3 regions of the Mesorhizobium sp. WSM4842 genome follow, and region 2 is predicted to be linked to each of the others. Evidence: riboswitches for the same ligand, from Rfam matches in the RefSeq annotation. Region 2 holds a riboswitch; each other region holds the start of a gene.
What was found. Region 2 has a riboswitch for cobalamin ahead of AC0NIE_RS18505 (CbtB domain-containing protein). Riboswitches for the same ligand answer to the same signal wherever they lie in the genome.

Region 1: it holds a riboswitch for cobalamin, as region 2 does, so the genes downstream of both, AC0NIE_RS02075 (aromatic ring-hydroxylating oxygenase subunit alpha) here and AC0NIE_RS18505 (CbtB domain-containing protein) in region 2, are expected to answer to the same signal.
Region 3: it holds a riboswitch for cobalamin, as region 2 does, so the genes downstream of both, metE (5-methyltetrahydropteroyltriglutamate--homocysteine S-methyltransferase) here and AC0NIE_RS18505 (CbtB domain-containing protein) in region 2, are expected to answer to the same signal.

Annotation. Positions count from the first base shown of each region.
Region 1 covers NZ_CM148372.1:455,776-462,844, forward strand. Annotated here, with positions in the region: gene AC0NIE_RS02045 (carbohydrate ABC transporter permease) at 1-127, shown strand, start outside; gene bglA (beta-galactosidase BglA) at 132-1,796, shown strand; gene AC0NIE_RS02055 (ABC transporter ATP-binding protein) at 1,821-2,933, shown strand; gene AC0NIE_RS02060 (DUF680 domain-containing protein) at 3,019-3,378, opposite strand; gene AC0NIE_RS02065 (DUF680 domain-containing protein) at 3,344-3,568, opposite strand; gene AC0NIE_RS02070 (DUF680 domain-containing protein) at 3,690-3,893, opposite strand; cobalamin riboswitch at 4,415-4,615, shown strand; gene AC0NIE_RS02075 (aromatic ring-hydroxylating oxygenase subunit alpha) at 4,831-6,078, shown strand; gene AC0NIE_RS02080 (FAD-binding oxidoreductase) at 6,102-7,069, shown strand, end outside.
Region 2 covers NZ_CM148372.1:3,820,471-3,827,539, forward strand. Annotated here, with positions in the region: gene mgtE (magnesium transporter) at 1-260, shown strand, start outside; gene AC0NIE_RS18490 (MerR family transcriptional regulator) at 408-794, shown strand; gene AC0NIE_RS18495 (methyltransferase family protein) at 882-1,388, opposite strand; gene AC0NIE_RS18500 (acetyltransferase domain-containing protein) at 1,385-2,377, opposite strand; cobalamin riboswitch at 2,637-2,847, shown strand; gene AC0NIE_RS18505 (CbtB domain-containing protein) at 2,885-3,064, shown strand; gene AC0NIE_RS18510 (CbtA family protein) at 3,080-3,847, shown strand; gene cobU (bifunctional adenosylcobinamide kinase/adenosylcobinamide-phosphate guanylyltransferase) at 3,870-4,367, shown strand; gene cobO (cob(I)yrinic acid a,c-diamide adenosyltransferase) at 4,369-5,007, shown strand; gene AC0NIE_RS18525 (hypothetical protein) at 5,386-5,700, shown strand; gene cbiB (adenosylcobinamide-phosphate synthase CbiB) at 5,727-6,695, opposite strand; gene cobD (threonine-phosphate decarboxylase CobD) at 6,694-7,069, shown strand, end outside.
Region 3 covers NZ_CM148372.1:6,619,964-6,627,032, forward strand. Annotated here, with positions in the region: gene AC0NIE_RS32050 (serine hydroxymethyltransferase) at 1-739, shown strand, start outside; gene metK (methionine adenosyltransferase) at 793-1,968, shown strand; gene AC0NIE_RS32060 (adenosine kinase) at 2,079-3,071, shown strand; cobalamin riboswitch at 3,463-3,661, shown strand; gene metE (5-methyltetrahydropteroyltriglutamate--homocysteine S-methyltransferase) at 3,777-6,116, shown strand; partial or broken gene AC0NIE_RS32070 (IS5/IS1182 family transposase) at 6,210-6,299, opposite strand; gene tdh (L-threonine 3-dehydrogenase) at 6,780-7,069, shown strand, end outside.

The sequences.
Region 1 (7,069 bases), 3.4 Mb from region 2:
CGGCGGCGACTGGGAGATCCTGACGACATCGGCCTTCATCACCATTGTCGTGCCGTTGATCGTGTTCTTCTCGCTGCAGCGCTATTTCGTCCGCGGGCTGCTCGCCGGCTCGGTGAAAGGAGGTTGAGCTCATGCAATCCGCTGTGAAAGCGACGTTGAGTCCCTACGTCGCCGTCGACCGCGACTGGTGGCGAGGTGCCGTGATCTACCAGATCTATCCGCGCAGCTACCAGGACTCCAACGGCGACGGCATCGGCGACCTCAGGGGCATCATCCGCAGGCTGCCCTACATCGCAGCGCTCGGCGTCAATGCCATTTGGATCTCGCCGTTCTTCAAGTCGCCGATGAAGGATTTCGGCTACGACGTATCAGACTATTGCGACGTCGATCCGATGTTCGGCACGCTGGCCGATTTCGATGCCCTGACCGCCGAGGCGCACAGGCTCGGGCTCAAGGTGATGATCGACGAGGTGCTGTCGCATACCGCCGACATCCATCCGTGGTTCAGGGAAAGCCGCTCGAGCCGCACCAACCCGAAGGCGGACTGGTATGTCTGGGCCGACGCCAAGCCCGACGGCACGCCACCCAACAACTGGCTGTCGATCTTCGGCGGTTCGGCCTGGCAGTGGGACACCAGCCGCCAGCAATATTACCTGCATAATTTCCTGGCCGAGCAGCCCGATCTCAACTTCCACAGCCGCGCGGTCCAGGATGCGCTGCTCGATGTCACCCGCTTCTGGCTGGAGCGCGGCGTCGACGGCTTCCGCCTCGACACCATCAATTTCTACTTCCACAGCCAGGGCCTGGAGGACAATCCGCCGCTGCCGCCCGAACAGCGCAACGACCAGACTGCTCCTTCCGTAAACCCCTACAACTACCAGGACCATCTCTACGACAAGAGCCGCCCCGAAAACCTCGGCTTCCTCGAGCGCTTCCGCGCCTTGCTCGACGAATATCCGGCGACGGCGGCGGTCGGCGAAGTCGGCGATTCGCAGCGCGGACTGGAGGTGGTGGCGGCCTATACCGCCGGCAGCAAGCGCGTGCACATGTGCTATTCGTTCGACTTCCTGGCGCCCGAAAAGATCAGCGCGGCAAAGGTGCGTTCGGTGCTGGAAGCCTTTGGCAAGGTCGCCAGCGACGGCTGGTCGTGTTGGGCCTTTTCCAACCACGACGTGATGCGCACTGCCTCGCGCTGGGCGGCCGGCGAGGCCGACCAGACGGCTTATCTCAAGGTAATCTCGGCGCTGCTGATGTCGCTGCGCGGCTCGGTCTGTATCTACCAGGGCGAGGAACTCGGTCTTGGCGAAGCGGAATTGCAATTCGAGGATCTGCAGGACCCCTACGGCATCCGCTTCTGGCCGGAATTCAAGGGCCGCGACGGCTGCCGCACGCCGATGGTCTGGAATGGCGCCGACAGCAATGGCGGCTTCTCCAAGGCAAAGCCATGGCTGCCCGTGCCCGCCAAGCACCTTTCGCAAGCGGTCGATGTGCAGCAGGGCGACGACAGCTCGCTGTTCGAACATTACCGGCGCTTTCTTGCCTTCCGCCGTTTACATCCGGCGCTGGCCAAGGGCGATATCGACTTCATCGAAAGCGAGGGCGATACGGTCGCCTTCACGCGCCGCGAGGGCAATGAGCAGATCGTCTGCGCCTTCAATCTTGGCAGCCGACCGGCCGAAATCGATCTTGGCCGACGCTCGCTGCAGCCCTTGCCGGGGCACGGGTTTTCGGGACAGACTGCCGCCGGCTCTATCCGCCTCGGCGGCTACAGCGCCTGGTTCGGGCGTATCGACTGAGTTTGCAATTCACCGGAGGGTATCATGGCCGATGTCACGCTAAGGCAAGTGAAGAAATCATACGGCAATCTCAACATTCTCCACGGCATCGACCTCGACATAAAGTCGGGCGAGTTCATCGTCTTCGTCGGCCCTTCGGGCTGTGGCAAGTCGACCTTGCTGCGGTCGATCGCCGGACTTGAGGAAATCACCTCCGGCGAGCTCAAGATCGACGGCGAGGTGGTGAACGACGTGCCACCGTCGAAGCGCGGCATCGCCATGGTGTTCCAGTCCTATGCGCTCTATCCGCACATGACCGTCTACGACAACATGGCGTTCTCGATGAAGATCGGCAAGGAGAGCAAGGCCGAGATCGACAAGCGGGTGCGCCAGGCGGCGGAAATCCTGCAGCTGACCAAATACCTCGACCGCTTGCCCAAGGCGATGTCGGGCGGCCAGCGCCAGCGCGTCGCCATCGGCCGCGCCATCGTGCGTAACCCTAAGGTCTTCCTGTTCGACGAGCCGCTGTCGAACCTCGACGCGGCACTGCGGGTTGCCACCCGCATCGAGATCGCCAAGCTCAAGGAGTCGATGCCTGCTACGACGATGATCTACGTCACCCACGACCAGGTCGAGGCGATGACGCTGGCCGACCGCATCGTCGTGCTCAAGGAGGGCCACATCGAGCAGGTCGGCACGCCGATGGAGCTCTACAAGAGACCCGGCAATCTGTTCGTCGCCCAGTTCATCGGCTCGCCGGCCATGAACATCCTGCCGGCGACGATCGACAAATCAGGCGACCCGACCATCGTCAGTCATGTCGGCGGGCGCAAGGCGACGGTGCCGATCGCCACGCCGGCGTCCGCGAAGGGTGCTTCGGTCAGCTTCGGCGTGCGGCCGGAGGATCTGATGATCGCCACCGGCGCCGATTATCTTTTCGAGGGAACGGTGGATTATGTCGAGCAGCTCGGCGAGGTCCAGCTCGTCTATGTCGACATCGGCCGCGCCGACCTGCCGCTGGTGACCAAGCTGCCAGGCAATGCCGAAGTCAAGCGCGGCGCTGCGTTGCGGTTGAATGCCGATCCCGGCGACCTGCATATTTTCGACGCCGACGGACATTCCTTCACACTCCACATGGCGGAAGCAAAGGCAGCCTAACTACTGGATCAGGCAGTTTGGCGAAGGCAAAAACAAGAGCGGCGGGCAGAGCCCGCCGCTCTTGTGCATTGCATTCAGGTCGCTGTTAGCGGCCGAACAGGTTCCGGTCGCTGCCCTGCGGGGCGGACTTCTGTATGTCGCCCGAGGAATTGATCAGCTTGTAAACCAGCGAGCCGGTATTGCCTACCGAAGACGTCTGCGTGTTGTCGACGTTGACGGTCGCCTGCTTGTTGATGTCGGTTCCGCCAACTTTGTCGTTGCGGGCATAGGCGCTGCCGGCAGCAATCAAAAGTGCCGCAGCGGTGAGAACGATCTTCTTCATTTCAGTAATCCTGGATTCTCGTATCCCATCAGCGCGGCGGCCTCGGTCTTTGTGAAAGACAATGCCGCCGCTGCTGTTGGGATCGACATTAGTTGTTGCCGAAGAGGTTACGGTCGCTGCCATTGACGGGCTTCTCGTCAGCCGGAACCGGATTCTGCGCCGAAGCCGAATTCTGAATCGAAGCCGTGTACGAGCCGTTGTCGACCGCAGCGGCCGGCTGGTTGGCGCCGTTCGATCCAAAGTTGTCGCTGCCGGCAAAAGCGCTGCCGGAGACAGCCAGGATGGCGGCGGTGGCAAGAATGATCTTCTTCATTTCTAGTACTCCTGAATTTTTCAGATCCCGAGCGGCGGACTGGCCGCTTTGTCTTGTTGTTTGACCATGATCTTTTACGAAAACCGGTTTCCACTTCGGGATCATGGTCTGGGATCAGCTGTTAATTGTTGCCGAAAAGGTTGCGGTCGGCGCCCTGGTCGACGGGCTTTTCAGCGTGAGCCGACTTCTGAATGGAAGCCGTATACGAACTGTCGACCGAGGCGGTCGGCTGATTGGCGCCGTTGGACCCATAATGGTCGCTGCCAGCAAAGGCGCTGCCGGTGATGGCCAGAACGGCGACGGCAATAAGAGCAATCTTTTTCATTTTTGGAACTCCAGTATCTTTAGTTTTCCGTCCGTCTAGCGGCGTGTCTTGGGAGGAATTCGCGTCGTCCGGACAGCCCCGATGTGGGAAGGCCATCCGGCAGATTCCAATCACGAAGTTGTTCCGTGTGGACCAAGAATCTACACCTTGAAATTGTACCAGAGGCTTCTATCGTCATTGCTTTCTGTTTTGTTTTCAAAGGTTTAGGACAAAGAGGCTAATCGACCATTTGACGGATTGCCGGACCTGCGTTCACAGCGTCATGCACGCATTGTCAACAGAAACGAACCGTTCGGTTCGATTTTAGAAGCGGCTTAAAAAGCCGGTGCTGAGTTGTTGTCGAATCGTTAACCATTTCGGCGCCCTGCAATGGTCAATCCGGCACGCTTTCAGGACCGGCAGCGCTCGCAGCAGGCGCAAAGTTCACCTTCCTCAAATCCCGGCCCACAGGTTTCGCCGGCAGTGTCGCGCCGCATGGATACGATGTCGCTTTCATGCGGACAGTCAGCCGGCCGTCATGATTAGATCACGCCATCTCAGGTGCCGCTTGGTGACGACGAAGCGGAGAATTGGGAAGCCGGTCAGAACCCGGCGCTGCCCCCGCAACGGTGGTGGAGTTCAAGTCGCAACGGGAGACCACTGGGCCCAAGCCTGGGAAGGTGTCGCGATGGTCCGCAAGGACACTCCAGAGCCCGGAAACCAGCCCGAGATTTCTAGACTCGACTGATCGCGGTGGGCGGTCAAGAGGTGGATAGTGCATGCCCGGCCCTGTCGCCGGCTTGCGGCCGATCCTCCCTCCATCACCACCAGTTCAGTCTTTGGAGCGACATGCGTCCATTTGGACGCACAACGTACGCTCCAAGACTTTGAATTGCGCATCGTGCTTTCCGAAATCGATTCCGATTTCGGGCCGATGCGACGGCTATGAGGACAGGACATGGATGCGCGCAACGACATGCTGAGGCTCTTGCACGGCCGCAGGGAAGGCTACTCGCTCGAGCAGCCCTTCTACACCGATCCCGATTTCTTCAAGCTCGACATGGAGCTGATCTGGTATCGCGACTGGCTGTTCATCGGCCACGATTGCGAGTTGCCGAAGCCGGGCAGCTACATCACCGCGCAGATCGGCGACTATCCGGTCGTGCTGGTCCGCGACCAGCAAGGCAAGATCAACGCCTTCCACAATTCCTGCCGGCATCGCGGCAGCCGCGTCTGCAACGCCGACAAGGGTACGGCGGCGAAGCTCGTCTGCCCCTATCACCAATGGACCTACGAGCTGGACGGCAGGCTCTTGTTCGCGAGGCAGATGGCGGACGGCTTCGACAAGAGCCAGTTCAGCCTGAAGCCGGTGGCTTGCGAAAGCATCAGTGGCTACATCTTCATCTGCCTGGCCAAGGAGCCCGCCGATTTCGCGCCGATGCGCGCCATGATCGAGCCTTACCTCCTGCCGCACCGGCTGCGCGAGGCAAAAATCGCCTTCGAATCGACCATCGTCGAGAAGGGCAACTGGAAGCTCGTCTGGGAGAACAACCGCGAGTGCTACCATTGCGCCGGCAACCATCCGGAACTGTGCAAGACATTCCCGGAAGCGCCGACCGTCACCGGCGTGCAGGGCGCCGACAGCGATCCGGAGATGCTCGCGCACTGGGCGAAATGCGAGGCGGCGGGCCTGCCGAGCAAGTTCCGCATCGATCCGGCCGGGCAGTATCGCGCCACCCGCGCCCCGCTGCTGCGCGATGCCGTTAGCTACACGATGACGGGAAGACGTGCGGTGAAGAAGAACCTCTCCGACGACGTTTCGACCGACGGTATCGGCTCGCTGCTGCTCTATCACTATCCGACGACCTGGAACCATATCCTCGGCGATCATGCGGTCACCTTCCGCGTGCTGCCGATCAGTGCCACGGAAACGGCCGTCACCACCAAATGGCTTGTCCACAAGGACGCGGTCGAAGGCGTCGACTACGACCTCGCCGATCTCACCCATGTCTGGACCGAGACCAACGACCAGGACCGCCGCATCGTTGAGGAAAACGCCTTCGGCATCCTGTCGCCGGCCTATGAGCCCGGCCCCTATTCGGAACTGCATGAGGGCGGCGTCATCCAGTTCGTCGAATGGTACGCCTCCTTCATCGGGCCGCGCCTTGCCGAGGGCGGGCGGCCGGCGTTGCGCAGCGTCGCCTGAGCGAGGCCAAGGGGATGAATACGATGACGGACCTCGGCCTCTACCGCCATCTCGACGAGATGGCGCCCTGGAACGACAGGCTCCAGGTGCTGGAAGTCATCGGCGTCAGTGACGAGGCGCCTGACGTGAAGACCTTCACCTTCCGCTCCGACAACCAGACCTGGTTCCGCTACAGACCGGGGCAGTTCGTGACGCTGGAACTGCCGACCACCGAGGGCCCGTTGATGCGGACCTATACGCTGTCGTCCTCGCCGTCGCGGCCGTTCTCGATCGCGGTGACGGTGAAAGCACAGCCCGGCAGCCTCGGCACACGCTGGATGTTCGACAATCTGAAGCCCGGTGTTCACGTGAAGGCCTATGGGCCGTCGGGCAACTTTTCGCTGCACAGCCATCCCGCGGCCAGATATCTGTTCATTTCGGCCGGCTCCGGCGTGACTCCGATGATGTCGATGCTGCGCTGGCTGAACGATTGCGCGCCCTGGACAGATGTCGGCTTCGTCAACTGCGCGCGAAAGCCCGAGGAGATCATCTTCCGCAAGGAGCTCGAATTGCTCGGCAGCCGCATGCCGGGCCTGACGCTCGGCTTCATGATCGAGGAGCGGTCCAGCCGCGAGGGCTGGTTCGGCCATATGGGCCGGATCGACGCGATACGGCTGCCGCTGCTGGCGCCCGATTTTCGCGAGCGCGAAATTTTCTGCTGCGGCCCCGACCCGTTCATGCGCGCCGTGCGGCAGATGCTGGAGGCGGCCGGCTTCGACATGGCCAACTATCATCAGGAAAGCTTTGCGGCCCCAGGGGTGGAGGAAATACCGGCCCCGTTCGGTTCGCCGGCAGAGGGTGGGCCGGCAGAGGGCGGGGTCGAGATACCTACTGAGGCCGCAACGCCGATCCGCTTTTCGCTTTCGGATGTCGATGCCGACTGCGTTGCCGGCCAGACCGTGCTGCAGACGGCGCGCGCTTCGGGCGTACGAATTCCCGCAGCCTGCGAGTT
Region 2 (7,069 bases):
TTGCGGCGATCCTCGGGCTGGTCGCCGGCCTCTGGTTTCACAATCCCGATCTCGGTTTCGTCATTGCCGCGGCGATGATCGTGAACATGCTGGCTGCGGCACTCGGCGGCATTCTGATTCCTCTGTTCCTCGACAGGCTCGGCGCCGATCCGGCGATTTCGTCATCAATCTTCACGACGATGATTACCGACGTTATCGGTTTCCTCGCCTTCCTTAGCCTTGCCACCTGGTGGCTGCATCTGGGCGCGGGAGCCGGATAAGGCGTTTCAATTGACTTTTACGTAAGTTGCGTGCGAGGTTTGGATGGAGAGCTGCCGGTCGATTCCGGTGCGGGACGAGCCCTTTTGTGAATGAAGGCATCGCCGCATGATGGCAATCGCGCCGCTTTCCGGGCTTTTGGAGTAACGATGCGGGAATATTATTCGATCACCGAACTGACCCGCGAATTCGATGTTTCGACGCGGACGCTGCGCTTCTACGAGGACGAGGGGCTGGTGCAGCCGGTACGGCGCGGCCGCACGCGGCTGTTTCGCCCGTCGGACCGGCATCTCATCCGCCAGATCATGCGCGGCAAGAGGCTCGGCTTTTCGATCAACGAAATCCGCGAAATCATCCAGATGTACAAGGAGCCGCCCGGGGAGGTCGGTCAGCTCAACCTGATGATCAAACGAATCGAGGAAAAGCGCGAGGATCTGCGCCAGAAGCGCCGCGACCTCGAAGAGACGCTGGCGGAACTAGATCAGGCCGAGGAATCCTGCGTCGAGCGATTGGTGGAGCTCGGCGTCAACACCTGAGCGGCCTTTTTTGACAATTCTACTCTGGCGGCCAGCTAGTGTGGTTTTCTGCCAGAGCGAATTCTTAAAAAGACCTTGCCGCACGCCTCAAATCCAGCGCCGCACCTTTTTAGCGTAATCCCGGTATTTCTTGCCGAATTTCGCCGTCAGAACTCTTTCCTCGCCCTCGATCGCCATCTTCTGCGTTGCGAAGGCGGCGATGATCGCCAGCGGCAGGAACCATACGATCCCCGAGATAAGGGCCACGCCGATCAGCAGCAGCGTGTTGGCCAGATATATCGGGTTGCGGCTGACGGCGAAGGGGCCTGATGTGACCAGGTGATCGGGCACGGCGTTTGGGTGGAGAGTCGTCTTTGCCCGGATCATGGTGCGGATTGCCGTGAACCAGAGCGCGACGACGCCGAACAATGCCACCCAGCCGGCCGCGAACAGGATGTCGCCCAGAAGGCCGCCGATCCATGGCAGCGGATAGAGCAAGCCAAGCGCGATGCTGACGGCGATGGCCGCGACATAGATCAGCGGCGGCCACGGTATAAACCCCGGTTTCGGCTGTCCCGGTTTCTGTTGCCCAGGTTTCTGTTGATGGTCGGTCATTGTGCTCCTCCCTCCATCAAAGTGCTGTCGGCTTTGGCAGTGCAGGCGCCGGCGAGCTCGTCGAGATGTGCCTTCGATTCCGCAGCTTGGTCGTTGCGGTAGAGCCGATCAAGCGTGGCCTCGCCCTCGAGTGTATCGAGCATGCACACACAATAGCTGGAGCAGAACTCCGTGTCGCGCGATTGCTCGCACGAAGTCTGGCATTCTTTCAGGAAGGTGACCTGCCTGGTCTCGACCGGTGCCGGCATGACTTGCGAAAAAAGCCAGATCGAGCCGATCAGCACCGGCTGGTGGATCAGATAGAAGGCGAGGCTGTGCCGGCCGATAAAGACCAGCGGATTTGTCCAGCGGCCGGGCGTCAGGCCTGCCAACCGCGTCAGCAGGCCGGAGGCGGAGGCGAGTTTTGCCGTCGCGATACCCGCAAGCACAGCGCCGAACCATGGAAACAGCGGGACATAATCGTTGGAGCGCGGGTTGGTTGCCGACAGGCCGACCCACCACAGGGCCGGATGGTCGAAGATCTCGGACCTGAGGTAGAGCGGCGCTGTGATGACGAAAGCTGCGACAGCAAGCGTCAGCAGCGCCGGCAGCCGCAGAAACGCCAGGCCGAGCAGGCTGGCGAGCGCGATCTCGTGCAGGATACCGAAGAAGATGAAACTGTCCGGCGTGGCAAGCCTCGTGGCAGCCGATATGGCGAGCGCCGCCCCGGCGACCATGGCGAAGCGTTTCCAGAAGCCGTTCCAGCGGATCAGTTTGCTATGGGCGAGGAACAGGCTGACGCCGACCAGGAACAGGAAGGTCGAAGCGATGCAGCGCGCGTAGAATTTCCACCAGCCGAAGGCGGTCAGGCCGGGATCGGTGTAGCCAAAGAATTCGAGATCCCAGGTGAAATGGTAACTCGCCATGGCAAGCAAAGCGACGCCGCGGGCGACGTCGATGGCGATGATGCGCTTGGATCGGTCCTGAACGGTCGGCGTAGAAATGCTCATGGTCTCGCAATCTGATTCAGCACTTGAAGACGACTATCATGGTTGCCCCGGACAAAAGAAGACAGGGCAAATCCCGTTGATGCTCAGGGCGTCGGTGAAAGCGCCGTATGCCGCTGACGCACCCATTAGAAGCGATGCGGGCCATATTCCTCGGGCATCAGCACTCCGGCCTCGTGGCGCCGGCCGGCTGGTTCCAGAGACGGCGCATTCGCGCTGGTAGCTGGCGGAATTTGGTTTGCCGGGCACGGCGATTCTGCCTATAGTCGCACCCGTCGTCGGTTCCGTTTGGAACCAAGAGGGAATGCGGTAAGGGCGATTCTTTGCCCAATGCCGTGGCTGCCCCCGCAACTGTGTGCGGTAGTCCTCTCCATATGCCACTGAAGAGTTTCTTTCGGGAAGAGCTTCTTCGGGAAGGTGGGGAAGGGCGCTGATCCGCGAGCCAGGAGACCTGCCGGCGACAGGAGAACTGATTTCTATGCCCTCGGGTGGAGGGCGAAAGGACAAGACATGAATACCGCTTCCGTCTCGCTCGTCGCTTCCGTCTCCTCGCAGTCGCGCTTCGTGCAGCTGGCGCTTGCTGCATTTCTCGGCATTTTCGTCATGGGCTTTGTCGGCTTCTCGCATATCGATGCGGTCCACAATGCCGCCCACGACTATCGCCATTCGATGGCGTTTCCCTGCCACTGACGAGGGGCCGACATCATGACACTGTTTCGCAACGTCGTGTTCATCGCGGCGATCGCAGGGCTTGTGGCTGGCGTCGTTCTCGCCTGCATGCAGGCCTACGCCACCGTGCCGCTCATTCTCAAGGCGGAAGTCTACGAGCAGGCCGGCGGTGGCCACACGCATGACCACGCCGCGGCGCCGGCCGCGAACGCCACGGACGCCAATGCCATGAGTAGCGCCGAACCGGCCGCTCCGGCTGCGGAAGACGAAGGCTGGGCGCCGGCCGACGGTTTCGAGCGCTTCGCCTTCAACGTCGTTGCCAACGTCGTCACCGGCATCGGCTTTGCGCTGATCCTGGTCGCCGCTTCGGAGTTCGCCGGCGGCATCGGCAATTGGCGTCAGGGCCTGTTCTGGGGCCTTGCCGGCTTTGCCGTGTTCACGCTGGCTCCGAACCTTGGCCTGCCTCCCGAACTGCCGGCTATGCCGGCTGCCGATCTCGCCCAGCGCCAGATCTGGTGGACGGCAACTGTGGTGGTGACAGCGGCCGGTCTTGGGCTGCTCGCCTTTCGCAAATCCCTGCCGCTGGCGCTGCTTGCCGTGGCGTGGATCGTGGCGCCGCATATCGTCGGCGCGCCGCAGCCCGACAGTTTTGAATCGCCGATCCCGGAAGCCCTGCACCACCAGTTCGTGGTGGCGGTGACACTGACCAATCTGGTGTTCTGGCTGGTGCTCGGCGCCGTCGTCGGCGTGGTGCGCGGCCGCTTGACCGGCAGCACGACCGGCCTGCGCGACAGCTTTGCCTGATCGCGCTGCTCCCGGCGGCAAGCTGACCCTGGTCATCGGCGGTGCGCGCTCCGGCAAGAGCGCGCATGCCGAAAGACTGGTGACGGCCTGTCCGGCGCCGTGGGCCTATATCGCTACGGCGCAAGCCTATGACGACGAGATGCGCGAGCGTATCGCGCTGCATCGGTCGCGGCGCGGCGAGGGTTGGACGACCATCGACGCGCCACTCGATCTCGTCGGCGCGATTGAGGCGTTGCCTGACGGCCGGCCTGTCCTCGTCGATTGCCTCACGCTGTGGCTGACCAACCATATGCTGGCCGAACGCGACATTGAGGCCGAATGCCGAGGGCTGGCCGATGTGCTGTCGCGGCCGCGCGGGCCATGGTTCGTGGTTTCCAACGAGGTTGGCCAGGGCATCGTGCCCGACAATGCGCTGGCTCGCCGGTTTCGCGATGCCGCCGGCCGGCTCAACCAGCAGGTCGCGGCAGTCGCCGGCACCGTGCTGCTGATGGTGGCGGGATTGCCGCTCGAGGTGAAATGACATGGCTGATAACAAACACATTGAAGACAAGCCGATTAACGACAGGGACGAGGAACGTCACCGCGCCAAGATGGCCAAGCGCAAGGCGGTGCAGGACGCCGAGGTCGCCGGAAAGACGGTCGAGAAGGCGCTGCTGATCGTCAACACCGGGCCCGGCAAAGGCAAGACCACCGCTGCTTTCGGGTTGGCGCTGAGGATGCTCGGCTACGGCAAGCGCGTCGGCGTCGTCCAGTTCATCAAGGGCAAATGGCATACCGGCGAGAAGGATGCCTTTGCCGCTTTCGGCGATCGGGTCGTCTGGCACACGATGGGCGAGGGTTTCACCTGGGAGACGCAGGATCTGAAGCGCGACATCGCCGCCGCCGAGGCTGCCTGGGCCAAGGCGCTCGAGCTGATGGCCGATCCGTCGATCAGCCTTGTGGTGCTCGACGAACTGAACATCGCGCTGCGCTACGACTATCTCGATCTCGACAAAGTGGTGGCGGCGCTGAAAGGGCGGCGCGAAAACCTGCATGTCGTCGTCACCGGCCGCAATGCCAAGCCGGCGCTGGTCGATGCCGCCGATCTGGTCACCGAGATGGGCGTGACCAAACATCACTTTTCCGCCGGCGTTAAGGCGCAGCAAGGGATTGAATTCTGAGGGGTGATTGCGCTTCGGCAGGGCACCCTCAAGCATTGCGGTGCTGGTGGCGGTGACGCTGGTAAAATTGCCGATCTCCCCTTGCGGGGGAGATCGGATCTCACCTGCGGTTTTCGACAACCTCAAGCTGTATTGTTCTTGCTTTGTGCCGGCAGCTATGATACTGATTCTTCTATAGTGCTGATTCGCACCGCCGACCCGCTCGCGAGGCGGGTTTTTGTTTTGCGCTCGATCTCGAGCGTCGATCACGCCATAATGACGACCGCCGAGATCTCCCGAACAGCGCGTCAGCACTAGGTCGGCGACCCTGTAGAGTTTCGGCGCCCGCCTTATGGCAGGGGATAGAATTCTGATCGCTAGGCAAGCTGGAGATTGTTCGTGGAACAGGCGGTAATCGTCTATCTTCTTCTGAAGGACGGTCAATTTGGAGCGTCGCAAGAACGCGAATCCATTTACGCGCTCGAGGATCGGCTAGAGAAAGCTATCGAGGATGCGTCGGTCGGCGAGTTTGACGGTGACTTGTTTGGTGAGGGCGAATGCATCCTCTACATGTATGGGCCAAACGCTGAACGACTTTTTGTTGTAGTCGAACCCGTATTGAGATCTTTTCCCGTAGCTGCCGGTGGATACGCGATCAAAAGGTTTGGCGAGGCAGCCGATCCAAGCGCAAAGGAAGTCCGTGTTACTTGGTAGGTCGGGTTTGCCGACCCATTCGGGCGTCACGCAGCGATAACAATCACCGACAGCAAGCCGAACAGCGCGATCAGCAGAAAGTCGGCTACCCGGTAGAGTTTCAGTGCCCGCCTGATGTCGACACTCTCGGCATCGCGGTGGCCGCCTTCGCCCATGAATGCATCGTCGACCATGACGCCGTCATAGGAGCGCGGCCCGGCGAGCGCCAACCCGAGCGCGCCGGCCATCGCGGCCTCAGGCCAGCCGGCGTTGGGCGAGCGGTGTTTTTTCGCGTCGCGCAGCACTGTGCGCCAGGCGTTGCCGGCATCGGCGTCTTTGACGAAGAAGGCGGCCAGCACGATGAGCAGCGCGGTCAGCCGCGACGCCGGCAGGTTGATCAGATCGTCGAAGCGCGCTGCCGCCTGGCCGAAGGCCTCGTGGCGCGGCGTGCGGTGGCCGATCATCGAATCGGCGGTGTTGGCAGCCTTGTAGGCGACGCCGCCGGCCAGCCCACCGACGCCGATCCAGAAGACGGGCGCGACGACGCCGTCGGAAAAATTCTCGGCCAGGCTTTCGATCGCCGCGCGGCAGACGCCGGCTTTGTCGAGCTTTTTCGGATCGCGGCCGACGATCCGTGAAACGGCAGCACGGCCGATGTCGAGCCCGCCATTGTCGAGTCCGTCGGCCACCTGCTCGACATGCTCGGCCAGGCTCTTCTGCGACAGCAGCGATGTCGCCAGAATTGCCGTGAGGACCAGTCCGGCTGGAATGCCCGAAAGCACGGTTTCAACCGCGAAAGCGATGGTGGCCGGCACCAGCACGATGATCAGCAGTGCATCAATGCCGCGCCGACGACGGACGGCGTCGGAATCAATGGCGCGGTTGAGCCTGCGGTCGAGAAAGGATATCAGCCTACCGAACCAGGTGACGGGATGGCCGATGGCGCCAAGCAGCCAGCCCGGGTAGCCGACAGCGAATTCAACAACCAGTGACAGGAAAGCGATCAGGATCGACATGAAGTCTCTTGATGGAGCGGCGGCAGTGTTGGATCACGGCGGAAGCCTTGGCCGGGCGTTGGCGCTTTTTCCCAATGCGCCGCAGCCCTTCGTCGACCTCTCGACCGGTATCAATCCGCACTCCTACCCGTTTTTCGAGCCGCCCGCCACCGCTCTGTCAAGATTGCCGGAAGCTTCGCGCGCCCGTGAGTTGGCCAACGTCGCGGCAAGCGCCTATGGCGCGCCATCGGCAGCGAATGTGGTGGCGGCACCGGGCACGCAGATCCTGTTGCCGCGCGTCGCCTCGCTGGCGAGCCCCGGCAAGGCGCTGGTGTTTGGGCCGACTTATGCCGAACATCAGCGGGCAGCGGCGATCGTCGGTCATGCGGTGATGG
Region 3 (7,069 bases), 2.8 Mb from region 2:
CGACATTGCTTCGGAGGTGAACTCCTATCTGGTAGCCGACATCGCCCACATCAGCGGCCTCATTGTCGCAGGAGTGCATCCGAATCCCGTTGGCCATTGCGATGTTGTCACCAGCACCTCTCACAAATCGATCCGCGGCCCCCGCGGTGGCTTCATCTTGTCAAGGAATGAAGACCGCTATCAGGCGCTCTACCATTCCAAGAGCAAACACAATCTGGCCAAACGCATAGACCGTGCCGTGTTCCCTCTCCTCCAGGGCGGACCGCACATGAATACGATTGCCGCGCTAGCTGTCGCTCTGCACGAAGCAGGGAATGCATCCTTCCGTGTGTACGGTCAGCAGATCGTCAACAACGCCAAGGCTCTGGCCCAGGCCCTTCTGGAGCGAGGTTATGAACTCGTCACGGGGGGCACTGACAATCACATGCTGATCCTTGATCTTAGGGACCGGCCGCTGTCTGGGAAAGACTATGCCGAGCGTCTGTCGCAAGCAGGTATCATTACGAATTTCAACATGGTGCCGGGCGACCGGCGCCATCCCGCGCTCACCAGCGGCATACGCTTAGGCACGCCAGCAGTGACGTCTGTGGGCATGCGCGAAGCGGAAATGGTGCAGATTGCCGCTTTCATCGACCTGGTCTGTCGCCAGCCCGATGATTCGGACGTGCATGCCAGAGTGCGCAGAGACGTTGCCGACTTCTGCGCTGCGTTCGACGTGCCTGGCATCTCCGACAGGTAAGACGGCCGGATCAACTGTCACATCAATTCCAACGTTTGAAGCGAGGACATTTCATGCCCAGACAATTCGTGTTTTCTTCCGAATCCGTCGGCGCCGGACATCCCGACAAGATGGCCGACAATATCTCAGATGGCGTGCTCGATGCGATCCTTCGTAAGGATCCTAAGGCTCGCGTTGCTTGTGAAGCGTTGGTGAAGTCAGGGATGGTCGTTCTGGCTGGCGAGATCACCAGTCACGCGCAGATCGACTACAGCCAAGTTGCCCGCGATATCATTTTGGACATTGGATATGATGACGATGCGATCGGCTTTGACGGCCGCCGTTGCGCCGTGATCTTGGCCTTGACCGAGCAGTCGCCTGACATCAGCCAGGGCGTCGACGAGGGACGAGGGCAGGATCTCGAGCAGGGAGCGGGGGATCAGGGCCTCATGTTCGGGTACGCGTGCAACGAGACCGAAACATTGATGCCGTTGCCAATCCAACTCGCTCACGAATTGACAAAAAAACAGGCGGAGGTGCGCCAAACCGGACGCCTTGGCTGGCTTCGCCCGGACGTTAAATCTCAAGTGTCCGTCCGTTATGAGGGTTTGCGCCCGATAGCGCTCGATACCATAGTCCTGTCGACGCAGCATGACGAAGAGGTCTCACAAGCCACGGTCCGCGAAGGCGTCATTGAGGAGATCATAAGGCCGGTCTTGCCCCACGACTTGGATACTACCGGGATAAGGTTCCTGGTCAATCCAACAGGCCGGTTCGTGGTCGGTGGGCCGCGCGGCGACTGCGGGCTCACCGGCCGCAAGATCATCGTCGATTCCTACGGCGGTATGGGGCGTCACGGCGGCGGTGCCTTTTCGGGCAAGGACCCCTCCAAGGTTGATCGGTCGGCCGCCTATGCGGCGCGGTACGTCGCAAAAAACGTCGTTGCCAGCGGACTGGCGCAGGTGTGCGAGGTTCAGCTTGCTTACGCGATCGGTGTGGCCGCGCCGGTCTCTATCCTCGTCAATACATTCGGAACCGCAAAGATTGATGAAAAAAGGATCGAGCGCGCCGTCCTTGAGCTTTTCGATCTCCGGCCGAAAGGCATCATCAAGGCGCTTGATCTCTTACGGCCGATTTACCGCAAGACCGCGACATACGGACACTTCGGCCGCGAAGAGCCGGAGTTCACCTGGGAAAAGACGGACAGAGCTGACGACCTGTTGCGTGAGGCAGGACCGGCAGCTGCGTGATGCGCGGGTATTGGATGCGTGGGCATAGTGCGACCCATTCCACACTCGCCAAAAAACACGCCGGCCCCGGCGTGGCGAGAAGCCGGCTCGGGTTTTTGGCGGAGACACTGATCTCGAAATATGACGTGCTTTGCATCGGCAATGCCATCGTCGACATCATCGCGCAGTGCGACGAAGCATTTTTGGAGACGAACGGCATCATCAAGGGCGCGATGAACCTGATCGACACGAGGCGCGCCGAGCTGCTCTACAGCCGCATGGGCCCGGCCATCGAAGCCTCCGGCGGCAGCGCCGGCAACACGGCGGCGGGTGTCGCCAGCTTCGGCGGCCGCGCTGCTTTCTTCGGCAAGGTCTCCAACGATGCGCTAGGCGAAATCTACGCCCACGACATCCATGCGCAGGGGGTTGCCTTCGACACCAGGCCGCTCAAGGGCGAGCCGCCGACGGCGCGCTCGATGATCTTCGTTACCCCAGACGGCGAGCGCTCGATGAACACCTATCTCGGCGCCTGCATCGAGCTCGGGCCGGAGGATGTCGAGGTCGACAAGGCCTCTGGCGCCAAGGTCACCTATTTCGAAGGCTATCTGTGGGATCCGCCGCGCGCCAAGGAGGCAATCCGGCAGACGGCGATGCTGGCGCACGCGGCAGGCCGCGAAGTGTCGATGACACTGTCGGATTCGTTCTGCGTCGACCGCTATCGCGACGAATTCCTCGACCTGATGCGTTCGGGTACAGTCGATATCGTCTTCGCCAACAGCCACGAGATCAAATCGCTTTATCAGACGGCGTCGTTCGACGAGGCGCTGGCGCAGATCCGCAAGGATTGCCGGATCGCCGCCGTGACCCGTTCGGAAAAAGGCTCCGTCATCGTGCGCGGCGACGAGACCGTGGTCATCAAGGCGACCGCGATCAAGGAGCTGGTCGACACGACGGGCGCCGGCGACCTCTATGCCGCAGGTTTCCTCTACGGCTACACGCAAGGCCGCAGCCTGAAGGATTGCGGCGACCTCGGTTCACTGGCTGCCGGATTGGTCATCCAGCAGATCGGCCCCAGGCCGCGGCAGACTTTGCGCCGCGAGGCTGAACAGGCGGGGCTGTTGTAGGGCGGCATCTCCGCCACGTGTTGCCCACCTTCCCGTTGTGCGGGCTGTCCAGCCAAGCGCGGGTAAAACGTCGCGTACCCGTCCGTGAAGGATGGCGGTTTTCTCCAAATTTCTGATTTCTTGAGGCTCAGGGACGTTGTCGCACTTCGGGCCAGTACTGCCGGCCGATCATGATGGCCAACACGCCCTTTTTGACGAAAGTCGTTTTGAGCCGGGATCGTAGACTGGCAGATTGCCCGAGCGGCCAGGCACAGCCTGCGCAGACCGGCGAGTGGCGCAAATGGCTCAGCTCTACCGCGACCTGCGACTTGGGAAACACGCCGCAGGTGAACGGTTCACATAAACACATAAACATTTCTTTATACCGCATTGACAACAAAGCGGGCTGCTGCGATTGTCCGCGTGTCGTGGTTCTCCGCAAGGCGTTGCCGTAGCGGAGCTAAGAGGGAAGCCGGTGCAATGCCGGCGCTGCCCCCGCAACTGTAAGCGGCGAGCCAAACCCATCAATGTCACTGGGGCGCTGCCCCGGGAAGACGGGGCAGAGGCTGTGACCCGCGAGCCAGGAGACCTGCCACGGTAAACAACGTCCACGGGCGGGGTGTCTGATGGCCGCGGCAGCTCGGCGTTTATGCCGGCCTGCTAGCGCCTTCCTTGTCCCCGCCGCAACCATCGGGGTATGGAATGAATGTCTCCCAGCAAGTTCCCATAGCAACGCTTGGCATGCCGCGTATCGGTCGCCGGCGAGAACTGAAATTCGCGCTCGAAAGCTACTGGTCCAGAAAATCTTCTGCTGCCAACCTTCTGTCGACGGCGAAGGCACTCCGTGCCGCCAGCTGGAGCGAGCAGCATGACCGCGGCGTGTCGAAAATCCCGTCGAACGATTTCTCACTGTATGACCATGTGCTCGACACCGCAGCAATGGTCGGCGCCGTGCCAGCTCGTTACGGCTGGACGGGCGGGGAGGTCCCGCTCGACATCTATTTCGCGATGGCGCGCGGGACGCAAGGCGATGCCGCGGCTTGCGGACGCGCCAGTCACGGGCATGCAGGGCAGCGCGTAACCGCGATGGAAATGACCAAATGGTTCGACACGAACTACCACTACATCGTGCCGGAGCTGGGCGACGATCAGACATTCGCCCTCTCGTCGACGAAACCAGTCGATCACTTTCTGGAGGCAAAAGAGCTCGGCATCCATACACGCCCGGTCATCCTTGGACCGGTGACCTTCCTCAAGCTGGCAAAGTCTCCCGACCAGGGCTTCAATCCCATAGCGCTCCTACCGCGCCTGCTGCCCGTCTACGAGCAACTCCTGCGGAGGCTGGAGCTCTCGGGGGCCGACTGGGTACAGATTGATGAGCCGGCGCTTGTGCTCGACCTTAACCCGAACGAACGAGCTGCCTTCGAATTCACATACGGCCAGCTGTCGAAAGCCGCGCCCAAGTTGAAAATTATGATGGCGACCTATTTCGGGCCGCTGGGAGACAATCTGGAGACCGCGCTTTCGCTGCGCCTGGCGGGCCTACATCTCGACCTCGTGCGCGCTCCCGAGCAGTTGGAGACGGTTGGTCGGCTCGCACCGAAGGATCTGGTGCTCTCACTTGGCTTGATCGACGGCCGCAACGTCTGGCGCGCGAACCTGGCTGCCATTCTCGACCGCATCAAGCCGGTCGTTGCCGGCTGGCCGCTGGATCGCGTCGAGATTGCGCCTTCCTGCTCGATGCTTCATGTGCCGATGGACCTGCGGATGGAGACCGCGCTCGATGTGGACGTCAGTTCGTGGCTGGCATTCGCCGCCCAGAAGACTGAAGAGCTGCTCGTGCTGGCCCAAGCCTTATCCGAAGGCAGGGAGGCCGTAGCAGGCTCACTGGAAGCTTCTGCCGAGGCGGCCGCCGCGCGCGCAATGTCTACAAAGGTCCATGATGCGCTCGTCCACGGGCGAATTATCAGCATTGACGGCGTCATGAAGCAACGAAAGAGCGCATTTCCCAAGCGCTCGAGAATCCAGGCTGACACGCTCGGCCTGCCGCCGTTCCCCACGACTACCATCGGGTCCTTCCCGCAGACGCCCGAGGTGCGCAGGGCGCGCTCCGCTCATGCGAAGGGCAGGCTGAGCTATGTCGACTACCAGGCCTTCCTGAAGAAGGAGACTGAGGCGGCGGTCCGTTGGCAGGAGGAGATCGGGCTGGACGTGCTGGTACACGGCGAGTTCGAACGAAACGACATGGTGCAGCATTTCGGCGAGCAGCTGTCCGGCCTCGCATTCACCCAGCATGGCTGGGTGCAAAGTTACGGCTCCCGGCTCGTGCGCCCTCCCATCATCTTCGGCGACGTATCGCGGCCCAATCCGATGACGGTCCTCTGGTGGCAATTTGCCCAGTCTCTGACGAAAAAGCCGGTAAAGGGCATGCTCACAGGCCCAGTGACGATTCTTAACTGGTCTTTTGTGCGCGACGACGTACCCCGCGCCGAGGTCTGCCGCCAGATCGCACTCGCCATCCGCGATGAAGTGGCCGACCTTGAAAGAGTTGGCGCAAGGGTGATCCAGATCGATGAGGCCGCGTTTCGCGAAGGCTTGCCCCTGCGGAAGTCCGATTGGAAACATTATCTCGGCTGGGCAGTCGAATGCTTCCGTCTCGCTTCAACGGGTGTAGAGGACGCGACCCAAATTCACACCCACATGTGCTATTCTGAGTTCAATGAGATCATCGACTCGATCGCTGAACTGGACGCGGACGTGATTTCGATCGAGACGTCGCGCTCCAAAATGGAACTGCTAGACGCCTTCACGAAGTCAAAATATCCGAACGAAATCGGTCCTGGCGTCTACGACATTCACTCACCACGTGTCCCGGAAATTGGCGAAATTTTGCATCTCGCCCAACTTGCCCGCGAGCGACTGTCGGACGGCCAACTGTGGGTGAATCCGGACTGTGGCCTCAAAACAAGGAAATGGGAGGAGGTCCGCCCTGCCCTCATGAACATGATCGCTGCAGCAAGCGCGCTGCGGGAGAAAGTGCAGGCGCAGGCCGCTGGGCCACTGTGACCGGCAAACATGTGGCGGGCTGCGCGGATAATTCAAACAAAGGACGACATCGAAAAGCCGCGCACAGGTCGGTGGACGCGTGCGAGTCCCCACCCTTGTCGTCCAGCCGAAGGTCCGCTCGACGGCCCAGCGGCGAGGCAGGATTTGGAAGCGCTTCCGGTCCGAAGGACGGATGATTTCGATCACGAAATGGGGGAAGGCGGCTTTGTCCATGAGCTTCAGCCTCTCACACAGCCAGGGGTCAACAGACACTTCACCGAGGGGCGAACGCTTGCGGATGCCGCCTGTGCACCGGCACCATCGAGATATCGGCGGCGAGATCGACCATCGAGAGCACCGGTATCGAGGGAATGCGTCGCATGTGGCGGACATCGACAAAATAGCCATACCGCCCAGCCGCAAGCTGCGACCATTACTCATCGCTTGAATTGAAACTTGGCTGCATCTGGCATGGCGTTTGCTCCGCTTCTGCTGAGGTTCGCTGAAAACAGAGTTTTTCAAGCGCATGGATCGCGGTGGAATGTTGCTTCGACACAAAGGCAGCCGCCAACATTACGATCGGCCAAGGATCTCAGGTGTGCTCTCCGAGCGCACCTTTTTCGTTGTGCAGGCTACCGGAGGAGCGGCAAGGAGCGGAATCAACCAAGGTGTAAGGAGCACTTGATGTCGAACATGATGAAGGCGTTGGTGAAGGCCAAGGCCGAACCGGGCATCTGGATGGAAGAGGTGCCGGTGCCGGAGATCGGCCCCAACGATGTGCTGATCAAGATCAAGAAGACGGCGGTCTGCGGCACTGACTTGCACATCTACAATTGGGACCAGTGGGCGCAAAAGACGGTGCCGGTGCCGATGGTCACCGGCCATGAATTTATCGGCACGGTCGCCGATTTCGGCGCAGCGGTCACCGAATACAAGGTCGGCCAGCGCGTGTCGGGCGAAGGCCACATCGTCTG